One region of the Caballeronia sp. SBC1 genome, then DNA from elsewhere that is predicted to be linked to it. Evidence: riboswitches for the same ligand, from Rfam matches in the RefSeq annotation. Region 1 holds a riboswitch; the other holds the start of a gene.
What was found. Region 1 has a riboswitch for cobalamin ahead of SBC1_RS31910 (cobalamin biosynthesis protein). Riboswitches for the same ligand answer to the same signal wherever they lie in the genome.

Region 1 (7,492 bases):
GCTGGGCGGCGTGCAGTTCCGGATAACCGCCCGGCAGATAAAGCGCGTCGGCATGCGCGGGAACGGGTTCATCGGCGAGGGGTGAAAAAAACGCGAGCGTTGCGCCCATCGCTTCCAGCAGATCGAGATTCGCCGGGTAGATGAACGAAAACGCGGCATCGCGAGCAATGGCTATGCGCATGCCCTCCAGCAAACGCGGCGGCGGGTCGAGGGCTTCGTGATCAAACATGATCGCGGGCGGCAACTCGCGCAACGTCGTTTCGCCGATGGCATCCGCTGCGCGATCCAGCCGCGCATCGATGTCGGCTACCTCCGCTGCTTGCGTGAGACCCAGATGCCGTCCGGGTAGCGTGATGTCGTCGGTGCTTGACAGATGCCCGCAATATCGGATGCCTTCGGGAATGGCTTCGCGCAGCATTTGCGCATGCCGTGCAGACGCCACGCGATTGGCGAGCACACCATGGAAGGGCAGATCCGCCCGATAGCGCGCGAGACCGAACGCCATTGCACCGAAGGTCTGCGCCATACCGTGCGCGCCAATCACGGCGAGCACCGGCACGCCGAACGTGGTGGCGAGATCGGCGCTGCTGGGCGTGCCGTCGAAAAGACCCATCACGCCTTCGATCAGGATCAAGTCAGCTTCTTGCGCCGCTTGTGCGAGCAGCGCGCGGCAGCCGCTTTCGCCGACCATCCACAAATGCAGCGAATACACCGGCGCGCCGGACGCGCGTTCCAGGATCATCGGATCGAGAAAATCGGGGCCGGTCTTGAAGACCCGCACTCGGAGGCCAAGACGTGCGTGATAGCGCGCGAGCCCGGCGGTGACGGTGGTTTTACCCTGGTTCGACGCGGGCGCGCTGATGAATAAAGCGGGGCAGGCGCGCACGTCAGAACTCGACGCCGCGTTGCGCCTTCACGCCTTGCTCGCGATACGGATGCTTGACGGACCGCATTTCCGTCACGAGATCGGCCGCTTCGATTAGCGCCTCGGGTGCATGGCGGCCCGTCACGACCACATGAAGCATCTCGGGCCGCGCGGTGAGCACCGCGAGCACTTCGTCAAGCGGCAGGTACTCGTACTTGAGCACCGTGCACAGCTCGTCGAGCACGACCATCTGATACTCGCCGCTTTCAATCATCTTGCGCGCGGCGTCCCAGCCTTTGCGAGCCGTCGCGATATCGGCATCACGATTCTGCGTGTCCCACGTATAGCCGTCGCCCATGGTGATGAAATCGCAGGTCGAAATTGCGCCGAGGAAATCGCGTTCGGACGTATGCAGCGCACCCTTGATGAACTGCACCACGCCGAGCCGCATGCCGTGTCCGAGCACGCGTACGGCCATGCCGAACGCCGCAGTGGTCTTACCCTTTCCCGTGCCCGTATTGACGATCAAGAGGCCCTTCTCGCGCACGGCGGTGGCCTGCTTTTTCTCGTGACCTTCCTTGCGTCGCTGCGTCATGCGCAGATGCGATTCTTCGTCCGTTTTCATCATGTTCTCTCGTTGTCAGTCGGGTGCCTGATTTGTTACCTAAGGTCGTCTTCAGCTATAGCAACGGTTACGCCATCGGTCACTCTTTTCGGCACTATTATTCGCCCGTTGCGCGACGCCAGTAGCGCACAGGGTTCGCAGACGCCGTCGATGCCAAGCAGCGCCTGAACCCGTTCCGACACATTAGTTTCCACCTGCGCGATGCGTTGCTTCGAGAAAAATTGCAGGGGCAAACCGTGGCGAGCGGCGAATTCAAGCAATGCGGTTTCGTCTTTCTTGCTATCGATCGATGCCAGCGCTCGAGTGCTTGCCAGCGGCCGTGTTCCCAGCGCCGCGGACACGGCGGCATGAATCTGTTCGACGCTTACCCCGCGCCGGCAGCCTATGCCGATGACCCATGTGCTCATGATTGCGCCTCATACGCGCGACCTGGAATCACGCTGGATAGCGAACAGAACGGTCGGCGCGAGGGTAGGCGCAGGCGTTGCAAAAATGGATTCATGTAAGACGATATAAGCATTACGTCCTTCATCCGTCCCTCGCGGATGTGGCGTTCGACGCGCTTTTAGAGCCAAAGCGCGCCACTCGGCGACTGGCCGGTATCCGGGCTTGGCGACCGCATTTCGCTCGCCTTCCCGCTCGTCGGAGCAGTGGCTGTGGAGGAAATGGGCGCTCGGTCCGAATGAAAGTCACGAACGAAAGTCAGTCGAAACTAGCGCGGGTCGCGTACCGTTGCGGGGACAGCACAGGTCTTGTCGACACGGCGCGAGAGGCCCGAAGCGTAAGCCTTGAGCCTTGAGAATACGCGCGTGTGCATCCTGTTTCCCGTTTAACTACGCGCGCGGGAAAAGCGCGCGTGAGCACCAGACGCGGGCCAAAGATAGCACAGCGGGTGTTGGTTGCGCTGGGCTTTTACGGGCTGGACATGGGCGGAAGTGCAGGTTTGTTGCGTTCGCGCCGGCGAGATATCACGTCAGGAGGCGGGGCTTAAACCCCCTCGCGCACTCCGCCCAAACCTTGACGCTAGTCCCCCATCAGCCTAGACTTCGCGGTAGTTTTCTGGTGCTCGCGCGCGGTCTCTGCTGCGCGCAGTTAAACGGGAAGCAGGGAGCGCTGCCTGAACTCTGGCGTGCCAACCTGCGCTGCCCCCGCAACGGTAAGCGAAAATCGCGCAATGTGGTTTCACCCTGATTCACGCCACTTCGCACGGTAAAGCCGGCTTCGAAAAACCACTGCATGGCAATCTCATGCGGGAAGGTGAAGCGGCATTTTCGCCAGCCCGGATACCGGCCGGAACGAGTCAACACCTGAAGCGGACGATGTCGCGGGGATGCGGCAGACGGTCGACACTTTTCACCATGCTTTTCCGGATTGCCATCCCGCATTGCGCACCCGCCGCGACGCTTGCGAGCGGATTTTTTGCTCGCGTGAGTAAGCCAAGGGCGACGCATTCTGGTAGCAAGCAGCCAATCGATACTACGGAGCAACGGATGCAAATGCGCAAAATCCCGGTCACGGTCGTAACGGGTTTCCTCGGCAGCGGCAAGACCACATTGATGCGGCACATCCTGCAAAACGCGAAAGGGCTGCGGATCGCCGTGATCGTGAACGAGTTCGGCGAACTGGGTATCGACGGCGAAATCCTGAAGGGATGCAATATCGGTTGCGAGGATGAAAGCGTCACCGATCAACCGAATCTGTATGAGCTGTCGAACGGCTGTCTCTGCTGCACCGTGCAGGAAGAGTTTTATCCGGTGATGGAGCAACTCGTCGAGCGGCGTGATCAGATCGATCACGTGCTGATCGAGACCTCCGGCCTCGCATTGCCCAAGCCGCTCGTGCAGGCTTTCAACTGGCCGTCCATCAAGAATGCGTTCACCGTGGACGCTGTGGTGACCGTGGTCGACGGCCCCGCTGCGGCAAGTGGCCAGTTCGCGGCGAATCCGCAAGCTGTCGACGCACAACGCCGCGCCGATCCGAACCTCGATCACGAATCGCCGCTGCATGAGTTGTTCGAAGATCAGCTCGCTTCAGCGGATCTGGTGATTCTCAACAAGACCGATTTGATCGATGAAACGCAGCAACGCGCGGTGGAAACGTTGATTCGCGGCGAGATCCCAGCCGGCGTCAAGATCGTGCCGGCGCAAATGGGTCAGCTTGATCTGCATGCGCTGCTCGGTCTCGAGGCGGCGTCGGAAACGACTATTCATCTGCGTGTCGATCATCATGGCTCTGCCGACGACGAAGGCCACGCGGATCATCATCACGACGATTTCGATTCAGTCGTGGTGGAAGCGCGGGTCGAGTCGCGCGAGGCCGTGGTCGCCGCATTGCGCTCACTGGTCGATACCAACACGATCTATCGCGTGAAGGGTTTTGCGGCGTTGCCGGGCACGCCCATGCGGCTTGTCGTGCAAGGTGTAGGTCAGCGTTTCGATACCTATTTCGACCGCCGCTGGACCGCTGCCGAAGCGGCTAGCGAGACCAGCCGGTTCGTGCTGATTGGTGAGGATCTCGATCAGCCGCGTTTGCAACAAGCGCTTGTCGCCGCGCTCGCCAACGCGCCCGTGCAGGCCTGATCCATGCATCTGCTACGCACGACGCCCGGCGGTTTTGTCGACGACGCAGCCGGCGTCATGCGTATTGATCAGACGCCTGCGCCGATCGTCGTGCTCAGCTCTGCCGACACCACGCTCTCGCTTCTAGCCAGTGTCGTGCCGCATCTGGAAGCGGATTTTCCCGCGCTGCGGCTCGCCAATCAGGCGTTCTTGCGGCAACCGGCATCGGTGGATTTTTACGTCGACGACGTGCTGAAGCACGCACGCGTGATCGTTATTGATCACCTTGGCGGTGAAGCGTACTGGCCTTACGGAATCGAGAGCATCACCACGCTCGCGCGCCGCAATAACCAGATGCTCGTGATGTTCTCCGGCGATCTGCAGGAAGATCCAAACCTCGTTGCGAAGAGTACGGCCGAGCCAGCGTTATGCGATCAGCTCTGGCGTTATCTGCGTGAGGGCGGCGCGAAAAATGCCGAAGAGTTTCTTCGTTGCATCGCGTTCAGGGCGTTGGGGTATGGGCGTAAAGCGCATGCGCCGAGCCCGTTGCCGGCAGTGGCAATCTATCATCCGGCGCGGCTGATTGCGACCGTTGACGATTGGAAAAACCGCTGGGTTCAGGGTGCGCCCGTCGTTGCCGTGTTGTTTTATCGAGCCCATTTGCAGTCCGGCAATACCGATGTGTTCGATGCTTTGATCGAGGCTCTGGAAGCGCATGGACTCAACCCGCTGCCAATAGCGATGGCGTCGCTCAAAGACCCCTTGAGTCGCGAAGTCGTGCAGCAGCTCTGCGCGGATCATGGCGCGTCGCTGGTGCTGAACACGACCTCATTCGCCGCGGGCGTCATAGACGACCCCGTGCCTTTCGAACTCGCGGGCGACGCGCCAGTGCTGCAAGTCATCCTCAGTGGAGGAAATCGCGAAGACTGGCTCAAGGACAATCACGGGTTGAATTCGCGCGATGTCGCCATGCATGTCGCTCTGCCCGAAGTGGATGGCCGCATCATCACGCGCGCGATCAGCTTCAAGGGACTTGCGTATCGATGCGAGATCACGCAAGTCGACGTCGTGCGTTATCAGCCCGATCTTGAACGGGTGCATTTCGTGGCCGAGTTGAGCCAACGCTGGTGTCGCTTACGGCAACTCGCTAACGCAGACAAACGCATCGCGCTCGTGCTCGCGAACTATCCATTGAGCGAGGGCCGCATTGGCAATGGCGTGGGTCTTGATACCCCGGCGTCCGTTATCAATATCCTTGCAATGCTCGCTAAGGAAGGGTATCGGGTAGATGAAATTCCCGCCGATGGTGACGCGTTGATGCAGGCCCTGACCTTGGGCGTGACGAATGATCCTGTGGTCCGCGACCTGCGTCCTGCGTTACAAAGCCTGGCGCTTGACGACTACCTCGACGCTTTTTCCAAGCTGCCGGACAACGTCCAGCAGGAGTTGAATGCACGCTGGGGTCCGCCCGAAAACGATCCCACGATCCGTCGTGGCCGCTTCATGATCGCGGGCTGGCGCTGCGGGCATGTGTTCATCGGCATCCAGCCGGCGCGCTCGCGTGAGCGCGGCGACTACGCGAGTTATCACGACGCTGAACTTGTGCCGCCGCACGCGTATCTCGCGTTCTATTTCTGGCTGCGGCTGCGATTCAACGTGGATGCGATCGTTCACGTCGGCAAGCACGGCAACCTCGAATGGCTGCCGGGCAAGAGCGTTGCATTAAGCGCGTCGTGCTGGCCTGACCTGACGCTGGGCGCCATGCCGCATCTGTACCCGTTCATTGTCAACGATCCAGGAGAGGGCAGCCAGGCGAAACGGCGGGCGCAGGCGGTCATCATCGACCATTTGATGCCGCCGCTCACGCGCGCTGAAAACTACGGTCCGTTGCAGGACCTTGAGCGTCAGGTCGACGAATATTATGAAGCGCTGATGGTCGATCCACGCCGCGCGAAACTCCTGCGCAAGACGATTCTGGCGAGCATTGTGGAACATCGGCTGCATGAGGAACTCGGACTGGATAAACCTCGCGATTCCGATACCGAAGACGCATTACTGACACGCGCCGACGCGTATTTATGCGAGCTCAAAGAGGCGCAGATCCGCGATGGCCTGCATGTGTTCGGCGCGTCGCCGCAAGGCGTGCAACGCCGCGATACCTTGCTTGCACTGGGCCGTTATCCAATCGGCGATGCACAAGGCGCGAACGCGAGCGTGCTTACTGCGTTGGCCCGCGACTTGAACCTGGGCGAGGCATTCGATCCCCTCGATGCTGACTGGAGCGCGCCGTGGACAGGTCCCCGCCCTGCAGAACTCGAAACTGTGATTGATGCGCCGTGGCGTCATCATGGCGACACCCGCGAGCGTCTCGAGTTGCTCGCAACGTCGTTGCTTGAGCGGCCATCCGACGCGACGGGGCCAAATACATCGCAGGTACTGACACGCCTGAACGGCGACTTGCTCGCACGGCTCGACGCGTGCGGACCGCAAGAGCTGAAGCAGCTTCAACGCGGTCTCGACGGACGGTTTGTGCCGCCGGGCCCAAGTGGATCGCCATCGCGTGGAAGGCCGGACGTCCTACCTACTGGCCGCAATTTCTACTCCGTCGATACCCGCGCCGTGCCAACGCGTGCAGCGTGGACGCTTGGCCTGAAGTCAGCCAACCTGCTGATTGAGCGGCACCTTCAGGAGCACGGCGACTATCCGCGCGCGATTGGTTTGTCCGTGTGGGGCACGGCCACCATGCGCACCGGCGGTGACGATATTGCCCAAGCCATGGCGCTGATCGGCGTGCGGCCGAAGTGGGCGGCGGGCAGCAATCGCGTGACTGATTTCGAAGTCCTGCCTATCACCATTTTCAATCGTCCGCGCATTGACGTGACGCTGCGTGTGTCTGGATTTTTCCGCGACGCGTTCGCCAACCTGATGCATCTCTTCGATGCCGCCGTGCAAGCCGTGGCCGAACTTGACGACGAAGCCGAAGACCTCAATCCGATCCGTGCGCGCATCATGCGTGAACGCGACGAACACATGGCGCGCGGCCTTGACGAGAAGGAAGCGCGCCTGCGTGCGGGATGGCGCGTGTTCAGCACGAAGCCGGGCGCATACGGCGCCGGCTTGCAGGAAATGATCGACGCGAAGCAATGGCAAAACGACGCCGATCTCGCGCGCGGTTTCCAAAGCTCAGGCGGGTATGCTTACTCGCAGAAGGGTGATGGCGTGGAGGCTCGCGACACCTTCGGCGCGCGTTTGTCGACCATTGACGTGGTGGTGCAGAACCAGGACAACCGCGAGCACGACCTGCTGGATTCGAACGACTATCACCAGTTCCAGGGCGGCATGGTTGCGGCCGTGCGGCATCTTTCCGGTACCCAGCCGCATGCGTATAACCCTGATCACAGCAATCCCGCCGCGCCGCGCATCCGGACATTGCAGGAAGAAATC
Region 2 (7,492 bases), on a different replicon from region 1:
CCTGATTCTCCCCTACAACCGTTTGACCATTCTTGGCTTCTCGCTGGTCGTCGTGTTGCTCGCGTGGGTCGTGCTCACCAAGACGCGCCTCGGCCTGTTCGTGCGTGCCGTCACGCAGAACCGCCGGATGGCTGCGTGTGTCGGCGTGAAGACCGCGCGCGTGGATTCGTATGCGTTTGCGTTCGGTGCGGGTATCGCAGGACTGGGCGGTTGTGCGCTTTCGCAGATCGGCAATATTGGGCCGGACCTGGGGCAGAGCTACATCATCGATTCATTCATGACGGTCGTGCTCGGCGGCGTCGGGCAACTGGCGGGAACGGTGATCGGCGGCTTTGGGCTTGGGCTTGTCAGCAAGACGATCGAACCCTTCTGGGGGGCGGTACTCGCGAAGATCGCGGTGCTCGTGCTGATTGTATTGTTCATCCAGAAACGTCCTCAGGGCATGTTTGCCCTGAAGGGCCGCAGCGCAGAGGTTTGAGATGAATACACCAAACGTCTCCGCGAATCTCGACGTCGTGCCAAAACCCGATGAGCAAGCCAGACGCGAAGGGTTTGCGCTGGGCCTGCCGCCGCGTGCGGCGCTCCTTCCCCGCAACGGCTGGATTGCGTTGATCGCGTTCATCATCGCCATGGGTATATGCGTGCCGGTCGCAGCGCTCGTGCTGCCGGAGTCGAGCACGTTCCACCTGAGCGCCTATTCGATGACGCTCGTCGGCAAGCTCATGTGCTACGCGATCGGCGCGCTGGCGCTCGATCTTGTGTGGGGCTATTGCGGCATCCTGAGCCTCGGCCATGCGCTGTTCTTTGCGCTTGGAGGCTACGCGATGGGCATGTACCTGATGCGTTCGATTGGCCGTGAGGGCAACTATCAAAGCGACTTGCCCGACTTCATGGTGTTCCTCGACTGGCACAAGCTGCCTTGGTACTGGCAAGGCACCGAACACCTCTGGTATGCGCTGTTGCTGGTGATTGTTGTGCCCGGCGTGCTTGCCTGGGTGTTCGGCTTCTTCACGTTCCGCTCGCGTGTAAAAGGCGTGTATCTGTCGATCATTACCCAAGCGATGACCTTCGCCGCGATGCTGCTCTTCTATCGCAACGAAACGGGCTTTGGCGGCAACAACGGCTTTACCGATTTCAAGCGTATCGCGGGCTATCCGATCACAGCGGCAAGTACGCGGACCGTGTTGTTTCTCATGACGCTCGGCGTGCTGATCCTGGCGTTTATCGCGGCGCGTGCCATTGTGACTTCGAAGCTTGGGCGGGTGGTGACAGGCGTGCGCGATGGCGAAGCGCGGTTGATGTTCCTCGGCTATAGCCCGCTCGCATACAAGCTTTTTATCTGGACCGTGTCAGCCATTCTGTGTGGCATTGCAGGCGCGTTATACGTGCCGCAAGTGGGCATCATCAACCCGAACGAGATGTCTCCGGGCAACTCCATCGAGATGGCGATCTGGGTGGCCGTGGGCGGACGGGGAACCTTGATCGGGCCGATCATCGGCGCGTTTGCGGTGAATGGTGCGAAGAGTTTTTTTACGGCGAACTTCCCTGAATACTGGCTGTTCTTCCTGGGCCTGATCTTTACGCTCGTGCCCTTGCTGCTGCCGAACGGAATCATGGGCCTTATCGATATCGCGCTGCGCAAGAAGAAAGCAGGAGGACATTCACATTGACTGCCTTATCGATCCCATTAGCTAACGCGTACAACGCATTGATCGTGGACCTGCCGCCACTGCCTGAAATCAACGAACGTAATCAAAACGGCATCACGGGTCTGGGCCACGTGCTGGAACCGGGCGAGATCGATGTCTCGCACGGCACTATCCTGTATCTCGAAGACGTGACCGTCAGCTTCGATGGTTTCCGCGCGCTGAACAAGCTGACGCTGTCCATTGAGGTGGGCGAACTGCGCTGCGTGATCGGACCCAACGGCGCGGGTAAGACCACCATGATGGACGTGATTACCGGCAAGACACGACCCGATTCCGGCAAGGTTTTTCTGGGCCAGACCTTTGACCTGACGCGCATGTCGGAGCCGGTGATTGCGCGCACGGGCATTGGACGCAAGTTCCAGAAGCCGACCGTGTTCGAGAACCATCCGGTGTGGGAAAACCTCGAACTCGCGATGAAAACCGACAAGGGGTGGCTGGCGTCGCTCAGGTCAAAGCTGGATCGGGAAGCACAAGCGAGGATTGAAGAGACGCTGGAACTGATCCATCTTGAAGCCGATGCCACGCGTTCTGCCGGTGAGCTGTCGCACGGGCAGAAGCAGCGGCTGGAGATTGGCATGTTGCTGATGCAGCAACCAGCGCTTCTGTTACTCGATGAACCCGCCGCCGGCATGACGGACCATGAAACCATGCAGCTCGCGGAATTGCTCAACAAGCTGCGCGGCACCTGTTCGATGATGGTCGTCGAGCACGACATGGAATTCGTCGCAGCGCTCTCGGGTGATACGGGACGCGTGACGGTGATGGCCGAAGGCAGCGTGCTTGCACACGGCACGCTCGACGAAGTGAAGCGCAACGAGAAAGTGATCGAGTCGTACCTCGGCCGTTGATTGGGCCACCACGGGAAATTAGAAATGCTCGAAGTCGATTCACTCAACCAGTTCTACGGCGGCAGCCACATCCTGCGCGATGTGAAGATGACCGTGCCCGATGGAAAACTCACGGTATTGCTTGGCCGCAATGGCGTGGGCAAGACCACGTTGCTACGCTGCCTGATGGGCGTGGTGCCCACAAAAAGCGGCACGATCTCCTGGCGTGGTGCGAAGATTTCTTCGATGCCCACCTATAAGCGCGTATCGAGCGGCCTGGCTTACGTACCGCAAGGACGGGATATCTTCGGCCGGCTCACGGTTGAAGAAAACTTGCTGGTGGGCGCGGCGAGCCGTAAAGCGCCATCGAAGGTACCAGACCGGATCTATGAACTGTTCCCGGTGCTCAAGGAGATGAAAAGCAGACGCGGCGGCGATCTGTCGGGCGGCCAGCAACAGCAGCTCGCGATCGGCCGGGCGCTGATGAGCGAACCACAACTGCTGATCCTCGATGAACCGACTGAAGGCATCCAGCCCTCCATCATTCAGGATATCGGGCGCACGTTGCGGCAACTCGTTGATGAAATGGGCATGACAGTGCTGCTCGTCGAACAGTACTACGACTTCGCTCGCGAGCTTGCCGACCGCTACTGGGTGATGAGCCGCGGTGAGATTGTCGCGGGCGGTGAGGGCGCGGACATGGAGGCGCATGGCGTGCGGGAGTTGATCGCGGTTTAAGTCTGACGAGCGAGTAGTAAATAGCGCGCGTGAACTGATCGACATTGCAACAGGCGCGGTATATAACGTGCAGCGTACTACCTCGTTAAGGGAAAGTGAGAAGCCGGTGAGAACCCGGCACGGTCGCGCCACTGTATTTGGTTTGTAAGCGTTTAGATTGTCGAACGTTTCGAACCAAGAGTCAGACCTCCTTCCTCGACTTTTTCAACTCCAAGCGGGACGCGACTTCCCGAGGGCTGCTCAGATGATTTCTCAACTCGTACAAATTTTTAACGACTCAGGCACTAAGGTGCGGGGCAAGCTTTTCGGCATTTATGGGGTATTGATTGCGATCAATGTCCTTGCGTGGGTTTGGGCTCTGGTGGCATTCCGCCACCATCCGGTACTTCTCGGAACTGCAATGCTGGCCTACGGATTCGGGCTGCGTCATGCGGTGGATGCCGACCACATTGCCGCTATCGACAATGTCACGCGCAAGCTCATGCAGGAGAAGAAACGCCCCGTTGCAGTGGGCTTCTTCTTTTCTCTCGGGCACTCGACCGTGGTCGTGCTCGCCTCTGCCGGGGTGGCTCTTGCAACGTCGGCCATGCAGGGACGGTTCGACCGTTACAAGGAAATCGGCGGAATTGTCGGCACGTTGGTGTCGGCGTTATTCCTGTTCGCGATTGCCCTGATGAACCTGATTATCCTGAGGTCGATCTATAAGGCGTGGCGCAACGTCAGGAGCGGCGGTGCTTATGTCGATGACGATTTCGATCTGCTTCTGGCCGATCGCGGATTTCTGGCTCGCATCTTTCGCCCGTTGTTTCGCATGATCACGCGAAGCTGGCAAATGTACCCGCTAGGTTTCCTGTTCGGTCTGGGATTCGATACGGCGACTGAAATTGGTTTGCTTGGCATAGCGGCAACCCAGGCGTCGCAAGGGCTTTCTCCCTGGGCGATCATGGTGTTCCCGGTCCTGTTCAGTGCCGGCATGTCCCTGATAGATACGCTGGACGGTCACCTGATGCTCGGCGCTTACGGATGGGCTTACCTGAAGCCGATCCGGAAAATCTACTACAACATGACCATCACACTGGTGTCCGTCATCGTGGCCGTCGTGATTGGCGGCATAGAAGCGCTTGGGCTGCTCGCAGATCAGTTGAAACTGCAAGGTCCAGTGTGGGATGCCATAGGTACCTTGAACGATAATTTCGGCACGCTGGGCTTTGTGATTATTGGCATTTTCGCCGTTAGCTGGATCGTGTCGGTCCTGATCTATCGTGCAAAACGCTTCGACGAGCTGGAAGTCAGCCGCTAGGACCGCGTTGATCCAGGGCACTCGTCAGTGCCTGAATTTGCTCGCTGCTAAGCGACGATGTATCGATCGCGTCAGCGTGGGAAAAAATCATCTGTCCATAAGCATCGGCGAGCACGCGCGCTTCCCGGCAGAGTGCCGCATCCTGACCGGCCGGCTTCAGTTCTCGCCAATAGTTGATTGCGCGCTCGACGTCGAGAATAGTGAATACGCTCATAGGTCTGCCCTGCAGCTTCGGGTGAATGGACGGGTAACGCCGGTACGCGCACGTTGCACCCACATGAACAAAACTAATAGAAAGATGAAAACATGTCGCTTGTCGAATGACACGCCGGCATTCAGACTGTGGGCCACTCGGTTAAGGACGCATTATGGCTCGCACTCATCTTCATGGTTTTCCGCGCATCGGCGCTCATCGGGAACTCAAGTTCGCGCAAGAGGCGTTCTGGCGCGGGGAGTGCGACGATGCTCATTTGCGTAGCGTCGCAGAGGCGTTGCGTGCGCGCCATTGGGAGTTGCAACGATCGGCGAAGCTGGATTTCGTAGCGGTCGGCGACTTCGCCTATTACGACCAGATGCTGAACCTTACCGCGCTGTTGGGCGCGTTGCCGGAGCGGTTCGAATTCGAACCGTCGGCGCTTTCGCTTGCGCAATATTACGAGCTGGCGCGGGGCAACAAGACGCAACCCGCCATGGAGATGACCAAGTGGTTCGACACCAACTACCACTACCTTGTGCCGGAGTTGGGGCCGGGCACAACATTCAACGGTGGCGTCGACTGGTTCTTCGACGAAATCGACGAAGCGTTAGCACTGGATCATTCTGTCAAGCCGGTTCTCATTGGCCCGATCACGTACCTGTGGCTATCCAAGAGCCACATTCCCGGCTTTGACCGGCTTTCGCTTCTGCCGAAGCTCGTGATTCGCTATATGCGCATTCTCGACAAGTTGAAGCAACGCGGGATTGAATGGATTCAACTGGACGAACCGGCACTGTGCCTTGACCTGGATGACGAATGGCTCGAGGCCTTTTACGCGGCCTACGATGTGCTTGGCGAGTCAGGCAGCAAGATCATGCTGGGCACATATTTCGACACAGCCGCTCATCACGCACCGCTTGTCGCGAAACTGCCTGTGCAGGGTATCCATATCGACCTGATCAGGGCGCCCGAACAGCTGGACGCGTGGCGCGCGGCCCTACCGGCGGACAAAGTGCTGTCGGTGGGGGTGATCGACGGCCGGAATATCTGGCGGGCAGACCTCAGCGAAATCGTCGACTCACTTCGTAGCCTGAGCGAAGAATGTTCGGATAACTTATGGATTGCGCCGTCCTGTTCGCTGCTTCATGTCCCGGTCACGCTTGCCTCGGAGCAAAGGCTCGATAACCGCTTGACGTCGTGGCTTGCGTTCGCGACCGAGAAGCTTGATGAGGTTGCCGCCATTGCGCTCGCGCTAAGCGATTCGGCAGAAGCCGGATCTGCGCTCGCCGCCTCGAACGCAGCGCTCGATACGCGACGCAATTCGGACACGATCATCAACACCCTCGTTCAGCGAAGGACCGCTGCCATCACCCACGCGATGGCAAGCCGAAAAAGTCCTTTCGCCGAGCGCAAGCGAGTGCAGCGGCATACGCTCAGGCTGCCGCTCCTGCCGACCACGACTATTGGTTCGTTTCCCCAGACAATAGCGATTCGTCAGGCGCGCGCGGCGTATCGGCGCGGGGCACTGGGCGCGCTCGATTACCTGGAACGCATGCGCGCGGAGATCGCAACAGCAGTGCGCAAACAAGAGGAGCTCGGCCTCGACGTCCTCGTGCATGGCGAAGCGGAACGTAACGACATGGTCGAATTTTTCGCGGAGAAGCTGTGGGGATATGCGCTGACGGAGAACGGCTGGGTTCAGAACTACGGCTCGCGCTGCGTCAAGCCGCCTATCATTTACGGCGATATCTATCGTCCTGAACCCATGACGGTGGATAACACGTGCTACGCGCAATCCCTGACCAACCGCGTGATGAAGGGCGTTCTTACGGGACCGGTGACCATGCTCCAATGGTCTTTTGTCCGTGACGATCAACCCCGCGAAACAACGGCGCTGCAGCTTGCGTTGGCCATTCGCGACGAAGTAACGGACCTCGAAAAGGCCGGCATCCGCATCATCCAGATCGATGAGCCGGCGTTCCGTGAATGCTTGCCATTGCGCCAGGCCGAGTGGCCGGCTTACCTCGACTGGGCAACCCGGGCTTTCAAGATCTCTGCTAGCGGTGTCTCCGATGCTACGCAGATTCACACCCATATGTGTTATTCGGAGTTCAATGACATTCTCCCCTCCATCGCGGCGCTGGATGCGGACGTGATCACGATCGAGACGTCGCGCTCTTCAATCGAACTGCTCGACGGCTTCGGCGCGTTCGCCTACCCGAACGGAATCGGGCCCGGCGTCTATGACTCACACTCCGCGAGGGTGCCGAGCGTGGAGACAATGCAGCGCTTGCTTGAGCGAGCATGCGAAGTCATTCCTGCGGAGCATCTATGGGCCAACCCTGATTGCGGTTTGAAAACGCGCGCGTGGCCCGAGACAGAAGCGGCACTGACAAACATGATTCTTGCGGCCCGTGCCGTGCGAGAGACGATCACCGCAAAAAATAAGGAAATAGCGGAGGTCTGAGCTTTCGTCATCGAGCGAGTATCTTAGCCGGCGGCTTTGGCCACCATCATTGCCGCTCGTGACTTTAATCGACTTGCCGTGGCTACCAAAAAGTGTTCCGCGGCCCCTGAGGGGGCAGCCTGCGACGCTTGCCACCATGACCCTATCCTGCTCCCAATCCCGTGCGGCGAAACGCGAAGAAGGCACGCTTGGCGCACACAAGCCCGCAAGCGGCAGGCACTGAAGTCCACCCGAGCTTACCCGTAAAGAATCGTC

Region 2: it holds a riboswitch for cobalamin, as region 1 does, so the genes downstream of both, SBC1_RS23885 (HoxN/HupN/NixA family nickel/cobalt transporter) here and SBC1_RS31910 (cobalamin biosynthesis protein) in region 1, are expected to answer to the same signal.

The regions. Positions count from the first base shown of each region.
Region 1 is NZ_CP049158.1:1,127,988-1,135,479, reverse strand. It holds gene SBC1_RS31920 (cobyrinate a,c-diamide synthase) at 1-886, opposite strand, end outside; gene cobO (cob(I)yrinic acid a,c-diamide adenosyltransferase) at 888-1,490, opposite strand; gene SBC1_RS31910 (cobalamin biosynthesis protein) at 1,526-1,897, opposite strand; cobalamin riboswitch at 2,067-2,373, opposite strand; cobalamin riboswitch at 2,534-2,800, shown strand; gene cobW (cobalamin biosynthesis protein CobW) at 2,981-4,069, shown strand; gene cobN (cobaltochelatase subunit CobN) at 4,073-7,492, shown strand, end outside.
Region 2 is NZ_CP049157.1:1,305,033-1,312,524, forward strand. It holds gene urtB (urea ABC transporter permease subunit UrtB) at 1-478, shown strand, start outside; gene urtC (urea ABC transporter permease subunit UrtC) at 480-1,670, shown strand; gene urtD (urea ABC transporter ATP-binding protein UrtD) at 1,730-2,557, shown strand; gene urtE (urea ABC transporter ATP-binding subunit UrtE) at 2,582-3,274, shown strand; cobalamin riboswitch at 3,334-3,483, shown strand; gene SBC1_RS23885 (HoxN/HupN/NixA family nickel/cobalt transporter) at 3,519-4,574, shown strand; gene SBC1_RS23890 (DUF3717 domain-containing protein) at 4,564-4,788, opposite strand; gene metE (5-methyltetrahydropteroyltriglutamate--homocysteine S-methyltransferase) at 4,943-7,237, shown strand.